Regions from separate parts of the Neobacillus canaveralius genome, predicted to be linked through region 3. Evidence: predicted binding sites of a transcription regulator. Region 3 holds the regulator's gene; each other region holds the start of a gene.
The links. The regulator Rex, encoded in region 3, represses fermentation and respiration genes when NADH is low (regulators of the CRP and FNR family bind a similar motif). The targets are predictions, from matches to a motif close to TTGTGAAATATTTCACAA.
Positions count from the first base shown of each region.

Region 1 (2,196 bases), on a different contig from region 3:
AACAAGTCTTTCGATTTGATCACGTTTTGACTCGAAGAATGGGGGTAATGATAGTTTTTCACCAAGGGTTTCATATGGTTCGTCACCCATAAAACCAGGACCGTCAGTTGCAAATTCAAATAATATTTGAGGAGCCACTCTTGAGTAAAGTGAACCGAAAAAGTAGCGATCCACAAAGCCAGATGTTTGAAATCCAAAGCTCTGCATATTCTGATCCCATTCCTCTAATACGGAACGATCTTCAACCCGGAATGCTGCATGGTGAACCGTACCAAATCCTTGTCGTGCCTGTGGCAGGACCGCATTGTATTCCACCACTACTTGCGCGCCATTTCCTCCTTCACCTACTTCGAATAAGTGAAAGGCTCCTTCTTGAGCTATCTCTTTAAAGAGTAGTACCTTCTCCATCATTTCTTTAAAGTAATCAAAATTAGCTATGCGTACAAAAATAGGGCCTAATCCGGTAATCGCAAATTCCAATGGAATCGGGCCATTTTGCCAAGGTATGCCTGAGGCAACTCCCTCATTGTTTTCATCTGAAATCAATTGGTATTGTTGATCATCAAAATCAACAAACGATAAGGTTTTTTTATTAAATTGGTCCTTTATTCCAGTATGAGTTACGTTCAATCGTTCAAAACGCTCCACCCAATAATCGATTGCTGCGTCATTTGGTACACGGAAGGAAGTTTTTGAAATCTCATTTGTTCCATGTACACCTTTTGGTATTCCAGGAAAATCAAAAAAGGTCATATCTGTTCCTGGGCTACCTGTGTCGTCCGCAAAAAACAAGTGATAGGTTTGAATATCATCTTGATTGACTGTTTTTTTAACAAGACGCATACCTAATACATAAGTAAAAAATTCATAATTCTTCTCGGCACTGCTTGTTATCGCTGTTACATGGTGGATACCTTTTAAGTGGTTCAAATTTATTCCTCCAGTTAAGTGATGTTTAAATTTATTTTTCCCTGCGAAAGCCCAATACACTCCATAGGACAGGGTGATAATTGATATCTTGAAAACATTTATCTCTAATTCGAGATAAACATAACACGGATAAAAACTGCTGTCAATTTCTCTGCCATAATTTGTTCTTAAATTTATCACATTTACAAAGTTTTTTTCTGTACCAATGATGTTAATCACAATCAGACATTTTAAAAGGTGTTATTTTATGTATGAGAATAATTATTAATAGCATAAATAACCAAATTGCGAAGGAGAATTCCAATGAGTGAATTAATTAATAATCGTGAACAATTAACTAATAACCCAAATAAACGTCAAGCTATCTTAAAGCAAATTTTTAAAGATCTCCATGATGGAAAAAATGTTAATGAGGTAAAAGCACATTTTGATGCGTTTATTGGAAAAATTACAATTGAAGAAATTTCACAGCTTCAGCATGATTTTGGTGACCTATCAGTAGAAGAAATGCATCGTTTACATGCAAAACACACAGAAATTTTTAAAGGAGCAATTGAAGACGTAGAAAAAACTAACAAGCCAGAGGAACAACCTGGCCACCCAGTACACACTTTTATATTAGAAAATAAAGAATTAGATAAATTGGTAAATACTCAACTTCAAGTTCATTTAGATCAGTTTGAGTTTGAAGATAACCAAGAAAATGTACTTCTCCTTTTAGAAGACATCAATTTACTACTTGATATTGATAAGCACTATAGTCGGAAAGAGAATTTAATATTCCCTTATTTAGAAACGTACGGCATTTATGGACCAACAAACAACATGTGGCGGATTAACGATTTTATCCGTGACGCCATTAAAGACGCAAGGAAAAAATTAGCCTCTTATAATGGGGAGAAACAGGCTGTTATCGAAGGAATTAAATTTGTCATTCAAGAAGTTATTACCATGATTTACAGAGAAGAAAATATTCTTTTCCCGATGGCATTGAACAATTTTACCGAAGATGAATGGGTGAAAATTGCACGAGAGAGTGACGAAATTGGTTATTGCTTAATTGCACCAACGGAGGTCTGGAAGCCTGAAAGACATGGATTGGATGAAAAAGCAATTTCCGAAGGGTACATTAAAATGGAAACAGGAATATTATCTTTAAAACAGTTGGAGCTGCTGTTAAATCATTTACCTGTAGATCTCACGTTCATTGATCAGGATGATGTGGTAAGATACTTCTCTCATGGTAAAGAAAGAATTTTTGCCCGT
Region 1 is NZ_JBDFLL010000001.1:2,393,346-2,395,541, forward strand. It holds gene ABC255_RS12285 (ring-cleaving dioxygenase) at 1-930, opposite strand, end outside; gene ABC255_RS12290 (DUF438 domain-containing protein) at 1,234-2,196, shown strand, end outside.
Region 1: ABC255_RS12290 (DUF438 domain-containing protein) is a predicted target of Rex. The motif match lies at 1,095-1,112, and genes of this name have one in related genera.

Region 2 (2,196 bases), on a different contig from region 3:
CCGTCTGCAACCATTTTCTCAAGCTCTTTCCAGTTAAAAAGAATAATGTAATCACGGTCAGCCTGTGAGGCGTTAATTTCTAGATTCGTAGTCGCTTCTTCTGTGTTATAAGTTGTCATAACTGCCCAATCTGCAGAGCTTTTCTTTCCAGCGTCTGATAAATCATAAGACCATGGCGGAAGCGCAACCTGGTAGGCAATGTTTAGTTTTTCTTGGTTTTGATCAAACGTTACCGCTGACATTACTCCGCGGTAATCGGTGCTGTATTCATCTAAAGACTTGTATTCAGAACCGATTGGAACCGCGAAACGTGTTGGCAAGAACATGTACTCAGTATTTTCCGTAACGAACGCCGCACAGTGCGGACCGCTTGTGTTTGGGACATTGATAATGTCTTTTACGGTAAACGTTTCTAAATCCATTGCGGCTGCACGGCTATTTCCGACATCCGTTGCAAACATGTATTTACCGTCGTAGTCACCCTTTGTTTCAGAGAATGCCGGGTGGTGCAGGTCTCCCCACGTATAGCCGCCCATCATTTCTTTAGAATGTTCGTCAAATCCATATCCTGTTGCAGAGTCTTGAGAGAATACCGGTACTGTACGGATATGACGCATGGATGGAACACCATAGATAAACATTTGACCGGAGTGTCCACCTGATGCGAATAAGTAGTAATCATCTTTTTCACCGAATGGTACATAAACTTTTTCTGCATTGCTTTTGTTACTACTAGAAGCGACTTCATTGTTTGTACTTTTTGAAAAATCAGCAAAGGAAATTGTTGCTGCAACAAAACCGGCGAGTAAACCAGAGGCGATTGGAACCCATTTCTTCATCTATAACACCACCTTTTTTATTTTTCAGAAGCCTGTTTCAACATATCTAATACTTGCGTGCGTTCTTCATCTGTTAATGGGTTGCCGCCGATAACGCCGGACATAACCGCTGATGTTGGCTCTTTTAAGAATTCTTCAATCGGCTTGCCATGCTTTCCTTCAACGTCTGTAAAGGCCTTTGATAGATCCGGTCCGGTTGCTCCACCTTCTAAACCAAGAGCATCAACTGCGTGACAGCCCAGACATCCTTTACTGTTGAGAATATTTTCTTCATCTACAGAAGCCGTTTCCTTTACTGTCCCGGTGTTTTGATCTTCTGTTTTACTTGTTCCTTCTGCTGGTTCTGTTTGAGCGACCTGAGGTTGTTTATCTGAATCCCCCATAACGACACCAAACACCAAGTATCCAAGACCAAAACCAACTATTAAACTAATCGCAAAGCTAATAATTGCCTTATTCATACTTCCCCCTCCTTCTGTCTATCAACAACTTCATCCTAATTGGATTTCAGGCGTAAATTTGTGATAAACTTCACTGTTTTTTGTGTAATATTGAACGTTTTGTGAAGGGTGTTGAAATGTAAGTGTTTTAAAAATTGAACGTTTTGTGAAGATAATCACTACGAGCTGTGATTTTTTTTACTACAATGGGTACAAGTATTTGAGGTTTACAGAGAGGAGGGGGAGAATGAATCCCGTACATGCTTTAGAGGAACAGCCATTAGGTAGAGTAAGAGCGTTGAAAATCGAGGACTTTCTGCGAAGAATTGTCATTTTCAAGGATTTATCTGAAAAATCCTTGCGTCTTATCGCAAATCGTATTCAGACGTTAACCGTTAAAAAAGGATCACAAGTAATTTGTGAGGATGAAACGGCCAAAGGGGTATTTTTTATTCATACGGGCGCGGTAAAGCTAACGAAACAGGATGAAAGCGGAAATGAGATCATTGTTTGTATGAAGCAAAAGGGTGATGTGTTTGCAGAGGCTTGTTTATTTTCTAAAACCTCTTTGATGTATCCAGCGACAGCTACTATGCTCCAAGACGGACAGCTTTTCTTTTTAGATAAAATGGAATTAGAGAAGGGGCTTCATGAATATCCAGAGCTAGCTGTTCAAATGATCCAATACATGAGTGATTCGTTGCGTGAGATGACTTCAACCTTACGGGACGTGGCGTTGTTAGATGTTTATGCAAAGACGGTTAAAACGTTGGAGCGATTAGGGAATAAATTTAATACCTCCACTTCGAGATGGAACATTGAAATTCCCTTGACGATTCAAGAATTTGCAACTGTGGTAGGGACAACGAGGGAAAGTGTAAGCCGGGTTTTTTCGAAATTGAAAAAAGTGGGAATCA
Region 2 is NZ_JBDFLL010000001.1:215,955-218,150, forward strand. It holds gene nosZ (Sec-dependent nitrous-oxide reductase) at 1-839, opposite strand, end outside; gene ABC255_RS01050 (cytochrome C) at 857-1,300, opposite strand; gene ABC255_RS01055 (Crp/Fnr family transcriptional regulator) at 1,527-2,196, shown strand, end outside.
Region 2: ABC255_RS01050 (cytochrome C) is a predicted target of Rex. The motif match lies at 1,444-1,461, and genes of this name have one in related genera.

Region 3 (2,196 bases):
GATAAATTCGATTCTAATCCGGTATTTTGGGCTAAATAACCAATGCTTACTCCCTTTGGCTTAATGATTTCTCCGCCATCATGTGACAGGTGCCCAGCAATAATTTTTAATAATGTCGATTTCCCTGCACCGTTTCGCCCCACAAGTGCAACACGGTCCCGAGTTTGTAATTCTAGTTTTATATTCGATAAAATTAGGTCTGCACCATAGTATTTTGCTAGTTGATTAACTTGTAATAATATCATTGTTTTTCACCTCTATTACTAAATTAAGTGTACCTTATTCCAACCATGACGGCAATAAAGTGCCATGGTGTTGGAAAAAATAACAGAATATCCGGAAAGAAAAAAATGTAAATTTTTCATCATTCGCTCAAAGTTTCACAGACAAATTGTGAAAAATATAGTATGATTTTTTGTGGGAGGATATTGTTTATGTCTGAATTTACTCATTTTAACGAAGAAGGAAGAGCGAAAATGGTGGACGTTAGCGATAAGCCAGAGACGGCTCGTTCGGCACTTGCTCATTCCAGCATTACGGTTAGTAAAGAAATTTATGATAAAATAACAAATAATGAAATGAAAAAGGGCGATGTTCTTGCTGTGGCTCAAGTTGCTGCTGTTATGGGGGCAAAGAAAACATGGGACTTAATCCCGATGTGCCATCCTATACCTTTGACAGGAGTCAATATATCCTTCTCATGGGAAAAAGAAAACGAGTCTGCTTATACATTAAATATAGCCGCTGCAGTTAAAACAAAAGGAAATACAGGTGTTGAAATGGAAGCGTTAACAGCTGCATCCACTTGTGCGCTGACTGTTTATGATATGTGTAAGGCAGTGGATAAGGGTATGGTAATTGGAAAAACCTATTTGGTCGAGAAAACCGGCGGAAAAAACGGAGATTTCCATAGGACGGAACAAATTAGATAAATGATTAAACTATCTATAGGGGGTGGGAGAATATGAGTAATGAGACGATGAAAATACCACAAGCGACAGCAAAACGGCTGCCCTTATATTATCGATTTTTAAAGAATCTGCATTCTTCCGGTAAACAGAGGGTTTCGTCAGCAGAATTAAGTGAGGCAGTGAAGGTGGATTCGGCAACGATCCGCCGGGACTTTTCATATTTTGGAGCCTTAGGAAAAAAGGGATATGGCTACAATGTCAATTACCTATTAACCTTCTTTCGGAAAACACTAGATCAAGATGAATTAACAAAAGTAGCGTTAATTGGTGTAGGTAATCTTGGTACGGCCTTTCTAAATTATAACTTTTTAAAAAATAATAATACAAAAATTGAATGTGCTTTTGATGTTGATCCGAACAAAATGGGAACGACAATCCGGGATGTACCTGTGTATCATATGGATGAGCTCGAGAAGGTTTTAAGTAATGATGATATTCATGTTGCCATCCTGACGGTACCTGCTCCAGTGGCACAGGTAATTACAGATCGACTTGTAAATTCCAATATTAAAGCGATATTGAATTTTACACCTGCAAGATTAAATGTTCCTGCCTCCATTCGGGTGCATCATATCGACTTGGCAGTCGAATTACAATCACTTATTTACTTCCTGAAACACTACCCTACAGAGGAAGTAGAAGAATAAAGTAAAGTAAAAGACCTTTCCACTACGTAAAGTGAAAAGGTCTTTTTTTGGCTGTAATGTTTAAAAGCCCGTTTTAAATCGTTATTTCTTTATTTTGTCTTTATATCTATTGTAAAAGAAAATCATTCTTAAGCCAGATCCGAAGTCAAAGGTAGCAAGTATAACGAGCAGGTAACTGAAAAATCCCCATCCGTTTAGGGTGACATCTTCAATCGCAAAATAAGTAAATAAGCAGCCAAGAACAATATAAATGACTCCGGAAAACAAGGGTGAACGTCTCATAGAAAGCCTCCGATAAAGTTTTGAATACCTTCTGCCTCACGAAGAATTTTATCAATGTCATCTTTATATACTGACTGCATGACGACAACTAATGTATTCATGGCAACATGGGCAAAAATCGGTACAAGGATATGTTTTGTTTTTACATAGAGAAATGCAAAAGTAAAACCCATTGCCGAATAGAGAAGTACATGATGCGGCTCCATATGGGCTAAGGCAAAAATGACAGAACTGATTAGTGCTGAGAAGAAAAAGTTAAACCGTTTGTGGAGAGCACCGAAAATAATTTTCCGAAA
Region 3 is NZ_JBDFLL010000002.1:128,960-131,155, reverse strand. It holds gene ABC255_RS28855 (ABC-F family ATP-binding cassette domain-containing protein) at 1-245, opposite strand, end outside; gene moaC (cyclic pyranopterin monophosphate synthase MoaC) at 435-932, shown strand; gene ABC255_RS28845 (redox-sensing transcriptional repressor Rex) at 965-1,618, shown strand; gene ABC255_RS28840 (YdiK family protein) at 1,700-1,900, opposite strand; gene ABC255_RS28835 (CPBP family intramembrane glutamic endopeptidase) at 1,897-2,196, opposite strand, start outside.

Region 4 (2,196 bases), on a different contig from region 3:
AACAAACGAAAGACGGCAGAAAGCCGTCTTTCGTTTTGGGTATTTGTCGAAAAATTTATGGATTGATTTTTTATATTTGCCTCTTTAGTCCTCTATATTAATCGTTTTTCCTCTAACTTGTGGAATTCGAATCGTTAGTAATCCATCCCGATAAGTAGCCTTAACCAATTTTTCATTAATGGTCATAGGTAAGGGAATGGTCCGTGAAAGTCTTTGTTGTGAAACCCTTTTTTGGAAAAAATGATTGTTTAGATCTTCTCTTGTTTCCATTTCTTTATTTTCAACTGAAATACTTATATGATTCGGTAAGACATTAAGACGTATTTGATCCTTTTTAATCCCCGGAAGCTCAGCTGTGATAATGTATTCATCCTCTGTTTCCCGAACCTCTATAGGTAAAGCGCCACTTGGAAACGGACTATTAAAAAATTCATCGATAGATTGTAGAAATCCCTTTACGGGTTTTTCATGAATAAAGTCATTCATCGTTCTAAAAAAATCACGAAATTGCTCAGGTTTAACCTTCTTATGGTTGTTTTGGTCACTTGGAGGCATGGAAGACATCAAACTTTCCCTCACTTTCCGTATTTTCTCACCATATCATATGCATTAGGCTATTGTTTGTGCAGCGTTTTAAGTTTGCGATAAATTTATGAACCTTTTATTACAAATCCATTTTTAGTGATAAATGTCACATGAAAAATTTTCTAATATTTGTATCATGAGAAAGTAATTTACGAGAAAGCGGGGGAACAGAATGTTCTGTAATCAATGTGAACAAACTCCTGTTGGAGGCTGTACAGTCGTTGGTGTTTGTGGGAAAGATGAAACGATTTCAAGCTTGCAGGATACGATTATCTACGGTTTAAAAGGTATTGCAGCCTATAGAACACATGCTAATCAACTAGGATATACCGATTCATTTGTTGATACAACGACACAAGAAGCACTTTATATGACATTAACCAATTCTAATTTTAATGTGCAAGAACATATCGAAATGGCAATGAAAGTAGGGCAGGCTACTGTACGTGTAATGGAAATGCTAGATGAGGCACATACAAAGCGTCTTGGCATACCTGAGCCAATTCGTGTTAGCCAGAACAAAATTGAAGGAAAATCTATTGTGGTTTCCGGTCATAACTTATTTGCACTTGAGGAATTACTTAAGCAGACAGAAGGAAAAGGCATTAATATTTATACACATTCAGAAATGCTGCCAGCACATGGGTACCCAGCGTTAAGGAAGTATCCTCATTTAAAAGGTAATATCGGCAAAGCATGGTATGACCAACGACGTCTTTTTGAAAAATTCCCTGGTGCGATTTTGGCCACCACCAACTGTGTGATGCCAATAAAAGGTACATATGCAGATAGGATGTTCAGTTATGAAGTAGCAGGTCTTGAAAATGTACAAAAAATCATTCATGATGATTTTTCTCCATTAATCGAGAGAGCACTTGAGCTTCCAGAAGCGGATATCCATTCAGACGAAACCTTGCTAACTGGTTTCCATCATGAAACTGTGCTTGGCTTAGCACCAGAAGTGATTGAGGCTGTGAAGGCTGGAAAGATAAAGCGATTCTTTGTCATTGCCGGCTGTGACGCACCTGGAAAGGGAGGGGAGTATTATCGTGAACTAGCAACTTCTTTACCTCCTGAAACAGTAATATTAACAACGTCATGTGGTAAATTCCGCTTCAACGATGTTGACTATGGTGTAGTTCCTGGAACAGACATCCCGCGTTATATTGACTTAGGACAATGTAATAATTCAGGTTCTACGGTTAAGATTGCGATGGCACTTGCTGATGCTTTCGGCTGCGAAATTAATGAACTGCCTGTGAGTATTGTTCTTTCCTGGTTTGAACAAAAAGCAGTAGCCATCCTATTAGGACTATTCAGCCTAGGGATCCAAGATATTCGCATTGGGCCTAAAGCGCCTGAATTTATCTCTGAAGGAGTCTTACAAGTTCTTCAAAACACCTTTAATTTAAAGCTAATTGGAACTGCACAAGAAGACATGGCAGACATGCTGCAGCTTTCAGAAGTATAGATAGAAAAAACCGCAGCATCAAAATGGCTGCGGTTTGTTTTTATATTAAATTAATTTCTGTTAGCAGGACATCTATATCTATGATCATATTACCGCGATCATCGACTTCGATTAGCTCGTCCTTCTTCATTTTTGTCAGC
Region 4 is NZ_JBDFLL010000001.1:1,979,427-1,981,622, forward strand. It holds gene ABC255_RS10100 (YppG family protein) at 1-1, shown strand, start outside; gene ABC255_RS10105 (Hsp20/alpha crystallin family protein) at 85-564, opposite strand; gene hcp (hydroxylamine reductase) at 758-2,056, shown strand; gene ABC255_RS10115 (Crp/Fnr family transcriptional regulator) at 2,097-2,196, opposite strand, start outside.
Region 4: hcp (hydroxylamine reductase) is a predicted target of Rex. The motif match lies at 680-697, and genes of this name have one in related genera.